DNA from 4 places in the Limosilactobacillus walteri genome. Region 1 is predicted to be linked to each of the others. Evidence: predicted binding sites of a transcription regulator. Region 1 holds the regulator's gene; each other region holds the start of a gene.
What was found. The regulator NrdR, encoded in region 1, represses ribonucleotide reductase genes. The targets are predictions, from matches to a motif close to ACACNATATATNGTGT.
Positions count from the first base shown of each region.

Region 1 (4,222 bases):
TGCTCCATTCCGGCATTGGCTCATTAATTGTTTTCCGCCAATTCTTTTTCTTTGCTACTGGCTGCTTTTTCTTTTCTTGCGATTGCTTGTTAAAGTTTTTCAACTGAATGAGGGCTTGGCTCCCCGTTACAATCCCGTTACGGAGCCAATTATTTGCAATGGCATCGACAAAATTAGCACTCAGGGTAGAATTGCCACGGTCGCCAATGACGTACCACGTTAAAATATTAATTGCATCTCGTTGCAGTTTGTCTTCTTCGACTAACCGAGTCAAGATATGGCGCTCACCCGAAGTCACATAACCACCAATCTGCGCTTTTAAGTCTTGGAGAAACTCGATTGGTGCATATTCCTTAGCCGTATTTAAAAGTTGGCGGTCCTTGCTTGTCAATTGACCATCAGCTTTATCGACTGGTGGATTGTCTTTTTCTGCTACTTTTGCTGGTTGCGTGTAGACCACATTATAAGTCGAGGCAACAATGCGTTTAAATTTTTGCGAATCAAAATGATTGTCTTTAAGATTGATTGAACGTAAAATCAATTTTTTCATTGTTGGTTCATCAATTCCGTATAATTGGTGTTCAACAAGAATCAATTCACGATTATGCTCCAAGTCAGTACTGACAATTGGCTGGTTGGCAAGTAAACTCATCAACGTCGACCAATCAAAATCATCAGCCATATCAGTAGTTAATGACGGTTGCTTTTCGACTGATGTCTGTTTACGAGCATTCGCAATGGCCTCGGGGGTGGTTGTAATAGATCGTGAATTAACATGAAATTCATCAAAAAAATGGTGACTAATATTCGTTAAGACGGTATTAGTAGATACCAATTTAAATTGCCGGCTCTGGGCAACCAACTGATCAAAAGCATTTTCACCGATTTCTTCAAGCAAAAGGATGCTTAATAAATTGTCAGCAATAAATTTCTCCGGCGAGAGCGTTGATTGTAATTCATAGACATAAACATCCCCAACCTCATCATGTTGAAAATAGGTTTGAACTAAGCCAACAGCCTCTAACCGATGCAATGCCTCTATAACTTGACGGCCGCCAGTATTAAGCTGTGCTAACAACTCACTTTGCATCACTCGGCTGGCCAGCGTGGGGCGTGATCGCAACCGGGCCTTTAAAGCATAAAAAAGACTAAAGGCAACCGGCCCAAGGATTGGCTGATAAAATGCCGCAAATGTTTGATCGTTAAACTCAATAAATGATGGACTAGCAGTAACAACATACCCTGCTTGTGGGTCAAGAGTTGTTGCAACAGTCATTTTACAGCCCCCTCTTTTTATTTTTTATGTTCCGCCTTTACCATTGATTCAAGCTCATTCATAAAAGCATCGACATCTTTGAATTGGCGGTAAACACTCGCAAAACGAATATAAGCAATTTCATCAACGTTTTTTAATTCATTCATCACAAATTTACCGATAATTTGACTTGAAACTTCGCTTTCCCCAATACTACGAACTTGTTTCTCAACTTTATCTGTAATTTTTGTTAAACGTTCCATGCTGACAGGTCGTTTTTCAGCAGATCTGACAATTCCATTTAAGATCTTTTGGCGACTGAACTCCTGTCTTGTCCCGTCCTTTTTTATTACAAGTAAAGGTGTTTCCTCGTACCGTTCAAAGGTTGTAAAACGAAAGCCACAATGAATACACTCACGACGACGACGAATAAAGCTGCCATCTTCGCTTGGCCGGCTATCGACAACTCGTGACCCGTTTTTGTGACAATGCGGACAGCGCAATGCGTCCCCCTCCTTTTTAGTATAAGTACTTTATTTTATCATATTTTACTTGCTTTTTAGCTGATTTATTAAGGATGCAACCTGTTTTTGCAAGGCAACCTGATCGCCATCGTTATTAATTTGATAGTCAGCACGCGCTATTTTGGTTGTTAACGGCATCTGGGCAGCAATTCGTGCTCGTGCCGCCTTTTCAGAAGAATGATCACGAGCCATTAACCGCTCAAGCTGAATTTGCGGAGTCGTATAAACAACCACCACCTGATCACATTCTTCATCATAATGTTGTTCAAACAAGAGTGGAACATCAAGCACTATTAATGGAATTTGTTGTTTTTTTAAGGCTGTTACCTGGGCAAAAATCTCATCCCAGATCAATGGTTGAAGAATGTCATTAAGTTTTTGTCGGGCTTGTTGGTCATTAAAAACAATCTTAGCTAAAGCTGGACGATTGAGGTCCCCAGTCGGTAAAAGAACATCTGGACCGAATGCTTTTACGATCCGTGTAAGACCGATAGAATCAGGCATTTGAACTCGGCGGGCAACTTGGTCCGCATCAATAACCGGAATTCCGGCTTGTCGTAAGATTGTACTAACCGTTGTCTTTCCAGTTGCAATCCCACCAGTTAAACCAATTATTTTTGTCATTTTCCTATTCCTTTAGCGGTTGACAATGAGGACAGAAGGTGGTGCCACGTTCGGCAACCTTGATTTTTACTAACTTTGTTCCACACCGCGGACATTCTTCACCAGCATGACCATATGCATTCAACCGGTCTTGAAAGGCTCCCGCATTTCCAAAGGCATTAGTAAAGCTATGAACCGTGGTCCCCTTATACTTAATTGCAGTTGCCAGTTCGCTAATAATATTCTTGCGTAAAGCAGCAACTTCTTCATCAGTCAAGGTATTAGCTGGCTGCTCAGGATTTATGCCAGTCATCCATAAAACCTCATCCACGTAGATATTACCCAAACCTGCCACGTGGCGTTGGTTAAGTAAGAACGGCTTGATCTTTCCACGGCTTTTTCTTAATTCATTCTTAAAGAAATCAAGCGTAAATGTTGCCGCAGTCGGTTCTGGACCAATGGTCTTTAAACCGCCAACAGTCATTTCCTGTCCAGTTCTTACTAAAGTCATCCGCCCAAACTTACGGGTATCTTGGTAACAAAGCTCAGTGCCATCCGTAAATTCAAATACAACATGAGTATGCTTATCAACTGAGCTGCCAACTGGCTGGTTATAATACTTTCCTTCCATTCGCAAATGCGAAACCATTGTTAGATTATTAGTAAAGCGGAAAAGTAAATATTTCCCGCGCCGATCAACTTTTTCAATCGTCTGGCCAATCAATGCCTGACGAAATTCTTCGACATCGTTAGTAATCGTTTTCCCATAGTAGACATCAATCGCATTAATCTTTCGTCCAGCAGCAATTTTCATTAAGCCGCGACGGACAGTTTCAACTTCTGGTAGTTCTGGCATCTGACCGCCTCCTACTTCTTTAAGTCATACCATGTGTCACCGTACTTGCTATCCACTTTCAACGGGACATCAAGCTTGACGGCTGAATCCATTACTTTCGGGACCAGCTCAGACAATACTGGTATTTCTTCTTTTGGTGCTTCAAAAACTAATTCATCATGGATCTGCAAGAGCATTTTGGCCTTTAAATGCCGTTTTACTAGTTCATCTTGCATCCGAATCATTGCGATTTTAATAATATCAGCCGCGCTTCCCTGAATTGGCGTATTCATTGCCGTTCTTTCTGCAAATGACCGTTTACTAAAACTTTTCGCATGAATATCCGGCAGGTACCGACGCCGGTGGGTAATTGTCTCAACATACCCGTTCTTTCTAGCAAACTCAATCGTATCATTGATATATTTTTTAACTCCCGGAAATTCGTGGAAGTAATTTTGAATAAACTCATGCGCTTCTGCCCGGCTCACATGAATCCGTTGCGCAAGACCGTAATCACTAATTCCATAGACGATTCCAAAATTAACTGCCTTTGCCCGGCGCCGCATATTACGGTCAATCTCGGCATCCGGTCCAAGATGGAATATCCGGCGGGCGGTACTTGCATGGATATCCTCACCATTTTTAAAGTCTTCTTGAAGGTTCTTATCCCCAGTAATATGGGCGAGAACTCGTAATTCAACCTGTGAATAATCCGATGAAAAGATTTGCCATCCTTCATGACTTGGCACAAATGCCTTACGGATCAACCGCCCCTCTGGTAACCGAACCGGAATATTCTGAAGATTAGGGTCAACAGATGATAACCGTCCCGTCTGTGTCAAGGTTTGCAAGTAGCGAGTATGAATCTTCTGATCACTAGAATGAATCACTTTCAATAAGCCCGTAATATAAGTAGATTGAAGTTTGGCAATTTGGCGGTATTCCAGAATCTGTTCTACAATCGGGGACTTATCTGCTAATTTTTCTAATACATCGACCGCCGTC
Region 1 is NZ_QORN01000037.1:37,775-41,996, forward strand. Features, by position in the region: gene DTK66_RS08820 (replication initiation and membrane attachment family protein) at 1-1,276, opposite strand, end outside; gene nrdR (transcriptional regulator NrdR) at 1,294-1,758, opposite strand; gene coaE (dephospho-CoA kinase) at 1,804-2,403, opposite strand; gene mutM (DNA-formamidopyrimidine glycosylase) at 2,408-3,238, opposite strand; gene polA (DNA polymerase I) at 3,250-4,222, opposite strand, start outside.

Region 2 (4,222 bases), on a different contig from region 1:
TTAACTCCGTTTTCTTTAGCAATTTGGAATGCCCGCAAAGTTGCTTCTTGTGGAGTTTCAAATTGAGCAATCACGAAGTCAGCGGACGCAATTTGGTCACGAGCATCTTCAACTTCTTTAACGCTTAATTGTTGGTTAGCTCCTCCGTATACTAAGATACTGTTTTGACCATTCTCATCTAGGAGAATGGCAGCAGAGCCAGTCCCTGCTTTAGAATCAACATGAATACCCGTAGTATCAACATTGTTATCCTTAAGTGCTTGAACCATCATCTCTCCACCAGCATCTTCACCAACTTGGCCAACAAAGGCTGTCTCTGCCCCAGAACGAGCAGCAGCAACTGCTTGGTTAGCACCCTTTCCACCAGCAGCATTGGTCTTATCTAGAGCAGCAATTGTCTCCCCGGGTAATGGCATCCGCTTAACTTTCATTGTTGTATCAACGTTTAAACTACCTACAATTGTTACATGGTTTGTCATTTATTTGTTTCCTCCTTAAATAAACAAGCATTAAACTAGTAATACCATCATACCATATTATTTTTGTCGATAGGGACCTGTACTATCACGTTCAATCAATTTTACCGGAAAGCTTTGGACACGCGCTTCATAACTATTATGATTAATGCGTTCAATCAACATCTTAGTAGCCCCAGCGCCTAAGTCAAAAATCGGCTGTTGAACGGTGGTTAATCGTGGGTATACATAGTCATCCCAGTAAATATTGTCATAGCCCATTACTGAGATATCTTCTGGAATTTTGACTCCTCTTTCATGGAGGCCACGGAGAAGACCAATTGCCATCTCATCGTTGGCAGCAAACACTGCAGAAGCTCCTGTAGCAAGCACTTTGTCAGCAGCCTCATATCCCCCAGCCTTGGTAAGAGGTGCACGTACAACATCTTGCGAATCAATAACGGTTAAATTATTTTCTTCAACTACTTTTTTAAAACCGCTCATCCGATGGTTTAAATTTTCGGTGGGATTATTAGATGTTAGCACGGCAATATGTCTGTGGCCCAATTTTAATAGGTAATTAGCCGCAATCTGCCCGCCTAAATAATCACTTGTTTGTACCCGAGCACCATCCTGTGTGTGATTCTGGTCAAATAAAATATATGGAATATCATTAAAAGAAATAACTTCTTTAATTGTTTCCGTCGTCATTGTAGCACTGGCAATAACAAGACCGCTAATTGAGCGTTCTATCATTTGCGAAAGGTAATATTTTTCAAGTTTAAGATTCTTATTAGCACTAAAAACTAATGGGATAAAATCAGCCTCGCGGGCAACACTTTGTACCCCCTCAATAAACGTCCCAAAAAACGGATTGGCAATATTAGGAACTAGTACGCCAATTGTTTTCGCACTTTTCAAGATTAGATTGCGGGCATTAAAATCGGGAACATACTTATACTTATCCCGTAACGCAAAAACTTTTTCCTGTGTTGCTTTACTAAACCGTTCGCCCTTATTATTAAGGATCTGAGAGACGGTTGTAACTGAAACTCCTGCTTCTTTTGCTAAGTCACGAATCGTTATCTTCTTGTTCATTGCTGTCCAACCTCTTTAGTAAACAGTTTTATTAAGCTAAATATCATTTTATTTACCTTAAACTAAATTAGTTTTATTTGCAATCATAACTCCTTAAAAATATCTTGAAGGATTTGTCGCCCCGTCGCCATTTGTGCGCCCCGAACGCGAAGATAATCAATTTTTGCGCGTAATATATCATACCCCCACAATGATGAGAGGTCGTGCTCATTAAAATAGTGGAGAGTCAGTTTGATGGCATTAAGTTCCGTAATTACTCCAGTGAAATCATCCCTCCCCTTATATTTATCCGTACCAATTACTACCGGCAGCTTATTAGTGAATGAGTCTGTTAATAAATTAGATAATAAATCTCCTCTCATCATCTCAGGGTGGTCATCAATAAATTTTTGTACTTGCCAAATATCAAAGTAACCATAATCATGGGCAACTTTTGTCTTTTCCGAAACCGCCGTTAAATAGTCACTATGACGTTCAGTATATAAAATACTTTTAATCCGAATAGCAATTAACCCATTAATTTTTCCATCCCAGTCAATACTGATCATTAAACAAAAGACAGGATCAAGGGCAACAACAAAGCCAACATTAAAATAATCATCATTAGGAAGGTTATGAACCTCAATCAATGTCCCTTGTTGCTTTGCTAATGTTAATTGGACGCGGTTATCATTTTCACTTTCTCTTCTCATCTTAACTTCCTTACTATTAATTTTTCACATGATTAAATTTTAAATATTTAACCATCCCATACGTAACATTATAATCGCTGACAAAGCAGATGTAATACCCTTTAATTCGATAAATCAATTTACCTAACCACCAAATCTTGTAAAATTAAGTGTGTTCTTCCACAATATTTTGTAGTAAGATGGTTTCTGTGACAAAAAAGTAAAGAGGGGCCATTATGGTGATTATTACAGCAGGGATGATTGGTGTCGGCAAGACTACATTAACTGGAAAGATTGCTGAACACTTACATACAAAAGCATTTTTTGAGCCAGTTGGAGAAAATCCAGTTTTACCGTTGTACTACAAGAACCCAAAACAATACGGTTTTTTACTCCAGATTTATTTCTTAAATAAGCGTTTTTCAATGATCAAACAGGCACTTACAGATGATAATAACGTACTTGACCGTTCAATCTATGAGGACGCCCTATTCACGCGTGAAAATAACGCAGAAGGCAACATTACAGATACAGAGCTAGAAGTTTACTTAAAGCTCTTAGATAACATGATGAGTGATCTTCAGCAACTGCCAAAACGGGCACCAGACTTGATGGTTTATTCCGAAACCGACTTTGAAACAATTTTATATCGGATTAAAAAGCGTGGTCGGGATTATGAACAAATCGATACTAATCCAGAATTAAAGGATTACTACTACAAAATGTGGAGTGCATATAAGCAGTGGTACAAAGACTACGATGCAAGTCCCAAAATGAAAATTGACCTAGAACGCTATGATCTTGAGAATCCGAAGAATGTCGAAACTGTCCTAGGGATGATCGATGAACGGTTAAAAACATTACGATAATAACCAAGGCTTAAGGAGCTGGTGAAAAATTAAAGGTTTTTCGCTAGCTTTTTTTGTTGCCAAAGATATAACGGTTAATCGTGAAAAATAACCACGAGAACATTTCCTAGTTTATTTTAATTTGTACCACAGCTCAATTATTCCTGCTGTCCCTAAGCCACCAAGTATTGATAGGTAGCGTGGAAGATCATTATCCTTTTCTTTTGCCTTAACTGGACGTTTACTTACTAATGGTTCTGACTTAATACCAGCATTTTTATTTGGAATTGGCAATACCTTGACAGCCTGGTTATTACGACAATCAGTATCATATTTAGTTAACTGGTATGTGTCAATTAATTTATTTAACTTTTGATCATAACCGGGATCTGTCGCGTAACGTCCCAATAACGCCCTCGTAGCGGCACGGTAATTTGTGGCCTTTTTTCGATGAACACCATTATATAATGGCGCCTTAAGGGTCTCAGCATAATCTTTTAAGGAATCGTACTCATCTTTATAGCGTCGAAAATTGCTAAAAATCTCAAATTTATTACCATGACGGTCATACTCAATCGTTGGCTGGGTAACAGTATGAGCTGCAAAATACCCCTTAACACCAAACAAATTATTATATGGTGCGCTACCAAGCGAACTTCTCCCCCAATCACTCTCTAGGGCTGCTTGCGCAATAATAACAGAGGGATATAAATCATATTCGCGTCCGACTTTTTGAGCTGCTTTTGCTATTCGATTAATAAACTTTACTTGAAAGTCTAACGGCGCTTGCGGGGGATAAATCCGGTCATCAATTTTAGAGTCAGTCGCTTGACCGTTACTTACTAACTCACCAGTACCTTTTTCAACCTGTTTGGTTTGTGAATATCCTTGATTATCACCGGTCTCGGCTGCCTCATTATCAGGCTGATAATATTCACCATTAATCCCCTGATTAAACGAACTTGCATATTCGGCTGTATCCTGTTCATATTCAGTTAAATATGCATCAATATATTCATCATCGTGATTTGCTAAAGCATCCTCATCAATTGGCTGCAAATTTTTAACTGCTTCGCGAGCCTCATATCGCGCAGCTTGTTGCGAGCTATCTGCTTTGACTGCCGGTCCGCCTAAACTGACTAACATAATC
Region 2 is NZ_QORN01000008.1:15,015-19,236, reverse strand. Features, by position in the region: gene rbsK (ribokinase) at 1-479, opposite strand, end outside; gene rbsR (ribose utilization transcriptional repressor RbsR) at 537-1,553, opposite strand; gene DTK66_RS02830 (hypothetical protein) at 1,637-2,245, opposite strand; gene DTK66_RS02825 (deoxynucleoside kinase) at 2,461-3,093, shown strand; gene DTK66_RS02820 (glycoside hydrolase family 73 protein) at 3,205-4,222, opposite strand, start outside.
Region 2: the regulator NrdR is predicted to act here: its motif matches at 2,405-2,420, upstream of DTK66_RS02825 (deoxynucleoside kinase).

Region 3 (4,222 bases), on a different contig from region 1:
ATGAGAATTGCGTCGTAGTAATGCCTGCACTTTCGCAAGCAATACTGTCAGCGAAAATGGCTTCATGATATAGTCATCAGCTCCAGCAGCAACAGCATGCATAACATTTGCATCAATGTCAGCGGCGGATATTACAATAATTGGTACTTGGCTGGCTTTTCTGACTTCCTGAATCCAATAAAAGCCGTCGAACGTTGGTAAGGTAATATCAAATAAAACTAGGTCAGGGCTAGCTTTTTCAATTTCACCAGCAACATTATGCCAATCATTAACTGTGATTACTTTATATTGCCACTTCGTAAATTCGTTTTTAACGGAATGAATAATATCTAAATTATCCTCAACAATAAAAATTTTTGCCATGTGAGTCCCTCAATAATCAATTTTCTTCATCATACATTAATTAATCATGAATGGACAACAGAGATTTGACATTCAGGAGTTGGTATTTGAAAATAGGGCAAAAGGAAGTGTGGATAATGGATATTAAGGATAATATATTGACCTTAGCTGATGGTAATAGAATGCCACAAGAGGGTTTTGGCCTATATAAAGTTGATGGACAGGAAATGATGGATCGTGCAATTGCAAAAGCTTATGATGAAGGTTATCGTCTATTCGATACCGCGCAATTATATGGGAATGAACAAGCGGTTGGAAATGCTTTTCAAAGTTTAGCTATTCCTCGTGACAATATATTTGTGACAACGAAGGTTGCGGAAGAAAATCAGGGTTACGAAAGGGCAATTGCTTCGGTCAAAGAGTCATTACATAAATTAAAAATGGATTATGTTGACCTGCTATTAGTTCACTGGCCGATCGAGCGGTCATTCTTTGATACTTGGCGGGCGTTTGAGGCGATGAAAAAGGAAGGTCTTACAAAATCAATCGGGGTAAGCAATTACCAAATGATTCATTTACAGTACTTAGCCACCCAAGCAACAGAAATGCCAGTCGTTGATCAGATTGAGCTTCATCCGCTACTGACACAAAAGCCGTTGCTGAAGTTTAACAGTGACCATCAAATTGTTACTCAGGCGTGGAGTCCACTTGGTCGGGGAGCCATATTAAAAGAACCGGTTTTACAAGAAATTGCCGTTGCTCATGGCAAATCAACTGCACAAGTTATTTTACGTTGGCATTTACAAAATGGCGTGTCATTTATTCCAAAGTCTATTCATGAAGAGCGAATCGCACAAAATACTGATATTTATGATTTTGAGCTTACAGATCGTGAAATGACAAAGATCGATGCATTAAACGCCTATCATCGCACGGGGCGTGAACCAGAATTAGTATATGAATATAATAAGCAGTATTAAAAAAGCGGCGGTTGAGAAAACCAAAATCTCTCACCCGCTGCTTAATTATTATTCTAAGCCCAACTTTTTAGCGTAAGCTGCTTCCTCTTTACTTAAACGCTGACGCTCACGTTCGTTGTACCATGGTGAGATGGTAAAGGCGAGAACATCATTAATTAAATAGATTGAACTATTAACAGCCATTGCGAGGGTAGCTGATCCTTGTTGGTAAGACACAAACCAAAGAACAAGCTGGGCCAGTCCTGATGCCAGCCACCAGAAATATTGATTATTAAAGCGGAGAAAGCAAATAACACCGGCTGTTAAACTAATTGAAAAACTAATAGCATCGATCCATGGACGCGGATCATCAGTTAAGGTACCAATTAAATATCCGGAAATAAGATAAACTAGCACTGTTGCAAGGATTGCGATTGACCATGAACGAGCATTAAATTTCCGGATTTTTGATGCCATATTGACATTCCAATTTGCAGAAAGGAGTACGGGGAGGTCGAGGGTAATAACATAAGCGATTTGTTCAACAATGCTTAAGTAGTTTTTAGCGCTAAAGCCAGCGATAATGAAACAAATTGCAGATAAAATACCAAGGAAACCATTCACTGATTTGGCCGCGTTAATTGCTAATACGCATAATACGCCAAGTGTGGTTCCAATAAAAGTAATTACAGTAACCCAAGTAATTGGTGCGCTTACCAGGGTCATAACTTGGCAACCGAGGCTAAAGAAAAAGAGGTAATAATTTTGCTGGGGCCAGCCCTTTAGCTGGTGGGCAAGAAACTTTAAATAATTGCTAATCATTAATAAAACTCCCTATACTATATATTGTATTTATTCGCCTTGCACTGGTTATCATGGCACAAGATATTGTGCTTATAAAAAAGCGACGTTTAATAGTATAGCGGGTCATGATTTTCGATGCAAGCCCCTATTTTTGGTAGAAACGAGGACTAATGTTATCGCAATTGGCGGAGTGGTAAGCCTATCGACTAATTTAATAAATTTAAAAATTTTCGAGGGTAATAAAAACTGCTATTAAGTAACTTATCAGTTTTATAGTTCAACTTTGATGATTGTTACTTTATACGAAGATTGCGGTGCAACAACAGTTACGGTTTTACCGGCTGCCTGATGCATAATTGCCTGTCCTAATGGCGAATCGAATGAAATCTTTTGTTTAGCGATATCAGCTTCTTGTTTACCGACAATGTGATAGATTTCTTGTTCCGCATCATCTTCAAATTCAAGTGTAACGGTTGTTCCAAGGTCGACAGTATTATCATTAGTAGGTGTTACAATTTGCGCGTATTGCAGTTGCTTGTTGAGATAGCGTAGCCGACTTTCAAGATGGCGAAGTTCGCGTTTAGCGGTACTATATTCGGTGTTTTCTGATAAATCCCCCAGCGCCCGTGCGGCTTTTAACTGTTCAATCTTAGCAGGTCGTTGTTTTTGCAATTCGGCTATCTCCTGCTCAATTTCGTGGTAACCGTTAGCAGTCATTTTTTGAAAATAGACATTCTTCATTGCTTCTTGAATCTTTTTGCGTTGCATTCGTCCAATATCTCCTCATAGATTAATAATCTAGTTATATTTACTAGATATAATTATGATATGATAGAAAGGAAAATTCAATTTAAAGACGGAGGACAATAGATAATGAACGAACAAGAACAGCATATTGACCAGTTTCTTACTTCGTCCAACTATCATCAGTTATCTGCTAATCAGCAAAAACATGCACAAGATATTTTGACTCGTTTTAATAAACAGATGGCAAATGATCAGCATTTGACCGATACTACTTGGACACCAGAAGCAGTAAAGTCGGTCATGGTCGGGGAATTTATCGCTGATCCAGCATTAACTAATCAATTTGGGATTGCGGTAGTACCAGTTTTGCGTGCTTACCAGGAGTTTTTGAAGGTTGACAATCTTGCGAAGATTGTTAAGGCAATGGAAGAGCAACGGACAAACATGAATGAATGTCGGAAGGCTCATAAAACGTGGGCACAATTACACGGCAAGGAAGATGACGTTGTAGATGGTACTCAAAAACCAGCCAAAGCTGCGGCGACTAAAAAAGAAATTACTTGGACGCCAGAAAGGTTCAAGGATTTATTAGCTGATATTCAAAAAGCAATTGCAACAGCACCACAATTTAGCGATCTTGACTTAGACAATGTTGAATTGCTATATGTTATCCAAGAATTTCTAGAATTGATGGTTCAAGAGTGTGGCGAATACCCTGGTCATTGGACTTTTAGTAATTTACAACGTGTTCTTGGGATGATGATGCCATTAGATCCGCATATTTCGATTAAGCAAATTCATAATATTGTACCAAGTGCGCAGGCTTTGTTTGAATATATGAAACAAAATGATTATATTGATATGGAACAATATAAGCTAGGCTTGAAGTCAATTGCAAATATGCAACCATCTGAGGATATGTTAGCATCATTAAATCGTGATGAACGAGAAACACAGTTAGTGTTATCATTCATCAATAGTAACGGCATTGATACGGATGATGCTGATGTTGCCGAAGCATGGATGGACGAACATAAGCAAGAAGTAGCAGACTTTATGCGGGGATTATTGAATCCATGGGGCGAATATGAGCGAAAACGGTTGCTCAAGCGTCAACGTGAAATGCAACAAAAACAACAAGTGGTAGCTAAACCACAAATGGATCCACAATTGAAGCGTAAAAAGAAGTCGCTTCAAGGAATTAAGTTCAGTAAAAAAGCACGTCGTAAAATTCGTCGTCATTAATAATTTATCGAGGAGGAATCCATGATGAGTGTTGAAATTCCAGAAAATATGGAAGAAGTAGCGATGCAGCTTGCCCAGCATCAAGTTCGTGGTGAACAAGCTGATGAGACAACTGTTATTCAAAA
Region 3 is NZ_QORN01000001.1:59,847-64,068, forward strand. Features, by position in the region: gene DTK66_RS00290 (response regulator transcription factor) at 1-363, opposite strand, end outside; gene DTK66_RS00295 (aldo/keto reductase) at 480-1,322, shown strand; gene pnuC (nicotinamide riboside transporter PnuC) at 1,371-2,123, opposite strand; gene greA (transcription elongation factor GreA) at 2,376-2,873, opposite strand; gene DTK66_RS00310 (hypothetical protein) at 2,979-4,097, shown strand; gene DTK66_RS00315 (hypothetical protein) at 4,122-4,222, shown strand, end outside.
Region 3: the regulator NrdR is predicted to act here: its motif matches at 2,138-2,153, upstream of pnuC (nicotinamide riboside transporter PnuC).

Region 4 (4,222 bases), on a different contig from region 1:
GTGTATCAAGCCAAAATTGTTCTGTCAGTTTTTCCCAAGTTGCTTTATCGATCATATCGGAAACTTCATTCCAGTTGATCGCATCGTAATGATTTACAGGTTTAAATTCTTCCAATTTCATTGATTGCGCTCCTCCAAACAGGTTACTCTTGGCAGGTGAAATAACTTGCCAAGAAGTCAATTATACATAATATCAAGTTTACCAGTGCACTACATTTAAATCAAATTCCAACATGCCCTAAATTACACAGCTTTCACATTGATTTGCCCCAATTTCATCACTGTCGTCGGTAAATGTTCGGATATAGTAAATCGACTTGATTCCGCGCTTGTAAGCATAGTGCCGTAAAATATTAAGATCACGGGTGGTCATCTTATCAGTCCGACCGTCTTTCCATTCATAGAGGCCGGCAGGAATAGTTGACCGCATGAACAGCGTCATGGAAAGTGATTGATCGACGTGTTGCTGAGCGGCAGCGTAGGTATCAATTACCGTCCGCATATCCATATCGTAAGCTGAACGGTAGTAAGGCATTGTGTCATTTGAAAGGTAAGGTGCTGGGTAGTAAATTTTCCCAATCATCTTTTCTTGCCGTTCTTCTACCCGGTTGATAATCGGATGAAGACTGGCTGTGGAATCGTTGATGTAAGATGTTGAGCCGTTAGGTGCTACTGCAAGTCGGTATTGGTTGTATAAGCCGTCTTGCATGACATTTTCTTTGAGCTTTTGCCAATCCTTAATTCCAGGAATAAAGATACCGGCAAATAATTCTTTTACAACATCAGATTGTGGTCCCCAATCTTTTGTCACGTACTTATCAAAATATGAACCGTCCGCATACTTACTGTTTTCAAAATCATGGAAAGTCTCGTGCCGCTCCTTGGCGATTTCGTTTGATGCAACGAGGGACCAGTAGTTTAAGAGCATGAAGTAGACTCCGGTAAATTCAATTGCTACCGGACTTCCATATTGAATATGGTGCTTGGCGAGGTAACTATGTAACCCCATTGCTCCTAAGCCGACAGAGTGCGCAAGCCGGTTTCCGTTTTGAATCGTTGGGACAACATCAAGGTCTTCAACATCACTGATACGGGTAAGTCCGCGCATCATGGCCTTGATTGATTGACCAAAGTCAGGGCTTTCCATCATGTTAGCAATGTTAGTTGAACCAAGATTACAACTAATATCAATTCCCATTTCCGAGTATGATTGGTCATCGTTTACCCGTGCTGGAACTTGGACTTGAGCAATTTCCGAACAAAGGTTGCTCATCACAATTTTACCATTAATTGGGTTGTCGCGATTTTCAGTATCGATATTAATAATATATGGGTAACCGGATTCTTGTTGCAACTTGCTGATTTCGTCTTCAAGATCCCGCGCGTTAACCTTTTTCTTGCGAATCTTATCATTTGCAACTAAGTTATCGTATTCTTTCGTAATATCGATGTAGGAGAATGGCTCGCCATAGACGCGTTCTACGTCATAAGGGCTAAAGAGATACATATCTGCATCCTTTTCGACTAACTCATAGAACTTGTCAGGAACCGTAATTCCAAGGGAAAGGGTCTTTAACCGAATCTTTTCATCAGCGTTTTCCTTTTTAGCACCCAAAAATTCAATAATGTCGGGATGGAAAACACTCAGGTAGACAACCCCGGCTCCCTGACGCTGACCTAATTGGTTGGAGTATGAGAAGCTATCTTCTAATAATTTCATTACTGGCACAACCCCGCTAGCAGCGCCCTTGATTTTCTTGATCGGAGCACCGGCTTCACGAAGATTACTGAGGTTAATTCCGACCCCGCCACCGATTTTAGATAGCTGGAGGGCCGAATTGATAGTCCGTCCAATCGTATTCATATCATCAGTTGTTTGGATTGCAAAACAGGAAACAAATTCTCCCCGTCGCTTCCGGCCAACATTAAGAAAAGTCGGGGTAGCGGGTTGGTAGCGTTGGTGAATAATCTCGTCAGCCAGTTGCATCGCTAACTCTTCGTCCCCGTTGGCAAGATACAGCGCGTTCATGGCAACCCGGTCAATATAGTTTTCGAGGTAATATTCCTTATCATTAGTCCGTAGTGCATACTGAGCGTAAAACTTATAAGCGGCCATAAAGGAGTGGAAGTGGAAGTCTTGATCCTTGAGGTAGTCGTACAGCTTTTCGATAAATTCAGTGCTGTACTTGCTCATGAACCCTTTTTCAATGTAGTCGTTATCTTCTAACCATTGAAAACGTTCTTGAAGAGAAGAAAAATGTTTCGTGTTAGGTTCAACATTTTCTTTAATAAAATCTTCAAGGGCCATTTTATCTTTATCAAGCTGAATTTGCCCATTTTTCGGGATGTTTACCTCGTTGTTGTAGTCGTAGTATTTGACCTTTGTCATATCAATGTCTGATAATGCCATGTTAATAACTCACTTTCTAAGATAATTTAATTATGCCAATAAAGAAGCCAGCGCAACAATGAGGATTGCTGCCTGGCAAGATTGTCAATGCTATTTGATTAGGCAAGCTGGTTTAGTTGGTCGGGACGAAAACCAGAAAATGCGTTGCCATTGGGAAGCTTCACTACTGGGGTCGCCATGAAGCCTTCAGACTTTAATTGGGATACATATTCTGGTTGTTCATCTATATTATGTTCAACGAATGCAATCTTGTGTTGTTCTAAAAAACGCTTGGTCATTTTGCATTGAATACAGTTATTTTTGGAAAAGACAGTTACCATTTTAATTAGCCTCCTAAACGTTAATCGATGTTTTCTAGTATAGCGGGGAATTTAAAAAAATCAATCAAAAAAGCACTATATTTCGTGCTGAGAAAATAGTGAAACACAATATATAGTGCTTAATACTGGAATTGCCACCTGTGAAACTTTTTTTGTGAAAATTATAAGCAGGTGATTGGTCAAGCCTAAATCAATTTGAAAAACCAAATTAATATTATACACTGAAAAGCAGGATAATTTTAAGTAAATGGAGAAAATAAATGGAAAAAAATAATTCATCATTACTAGCCCAGCAAAAATTTATGCGGATGGCGATAGCTGAAGCACAACAGGCAAAAGTTTTAGATGAAGTACCAATTGGGGCCGTTGTTGTTCATGATGGTCAAGTAATTGGGCGGGGACATAATATGCGGGAAAAGTTTCAAGATGTTACCTATCATGCGGAGATGCTCGCAATGATGGAAGCATGCACGAATTTACATAGCTGGCGGCTGGAAGATTGTGACCTTTACGTCACCCTTGAGCCGTGCATTATGTGTAGCGGAGCAATTATTAATGCTCGGATAGAAAACGTTTATTACGGAGCAGCTGATCCTAAAGCAGGAGCTGTCGATAGTTTATATCACTTGTTAAATGACACGCGGCTGAACCACCAGGTGAATGTCTATTCTGGGATTCTCGGGGATGAGTGCAGTCAAATGCTAAAAAGTTTTTTTCGGGAAATAAGACGGCGCCGAAAGGAAGCGCGCCGGAAAAATAAAACTAACCCCTAGCATTTTAGTGAAAAATAGTGTATTATACTATTTGCCGTAAGGCCTTAGAGCAAGGGTATGCTTACGAACCGTGTCAGGTCTGGAAGGAAGCAGCACTAAGTATGATGTGCCTTGTGCTCTAAGTTTTATTGATATTCAAGCTGACCTACAGCCTTTCGCTGCAGGTCTTTTTTTATAGCAAACGCTGCTTAACAATTCTTAAAATAAATAATAAATATTTTTCCTACTTTATGGGACTAATTCCTTGTATAATATTGTATAGTATTTTTAAATTCAGAAAGGAAGTCTGGCGATGAGCTATCAGGCGTTGTATCGTGTTTGGCGGCCGCAACGATTCGATGATCTTATTGGTCAACAAGTTGTTACAAGAACCCTAAAAAACGCAATTATTACTCACCAGATTAGTCATGCATACCTCTTTGCCGGTCCGCGGGGGACAGGGAAGACCTCAGCAGCCAAGATTTTTGCTAAGGCCGTTAACTGTCATCATTCCCAAGATGGGGAACCCTGCAATGAGTGTGCCACATGTAAGGCGATTACTAATGGTCAGCTCAATGACGTTATTGAGATTGATGCGGCTTCTAATAATGGTGTCGAAGAGATTCGTGATATTCGGGATAAGGCAAAGTATGCGCCAACGCAGGCCGATTATAAGGTCTATATTATCGATGAAGTCCATATGCTGTCGACAGGGGCTTTCAATGCGTTGTTAAAGACAC
Region 4 is NZ_QORN01000029.1:4,327-8,548, forward strand. Features, by position in the region: gene nrdF (class 1b ribonucleoside-diphosphate reductase subunit beta) at 1-121, opposite strand, end outside; gene nrdE (class 1b ribonucleoside-diphosphate reductase subunit alpha) at 239-2,410, opposite strand; gene nrdH (glutaredoxin-like protein NrdH) at 2,509-2,730, opposite strand; gene tadA (tRNA adenosine(34) deaminase TadA) at 2,991-3,503, shown strand; RNA gene ffs (signal recognition particle sRNA small type) at 3,539-3,636, shown strand; gene dnaX (DNA polymerase III subunit gamma/tau) at 3,796-4,222, shown strand, end outside.
Region 4: the regulator NrdR is predicted to act here: its motif matches at 2,834-2,849, upstream of nrdH (glutaredoxin-like protein NrdH).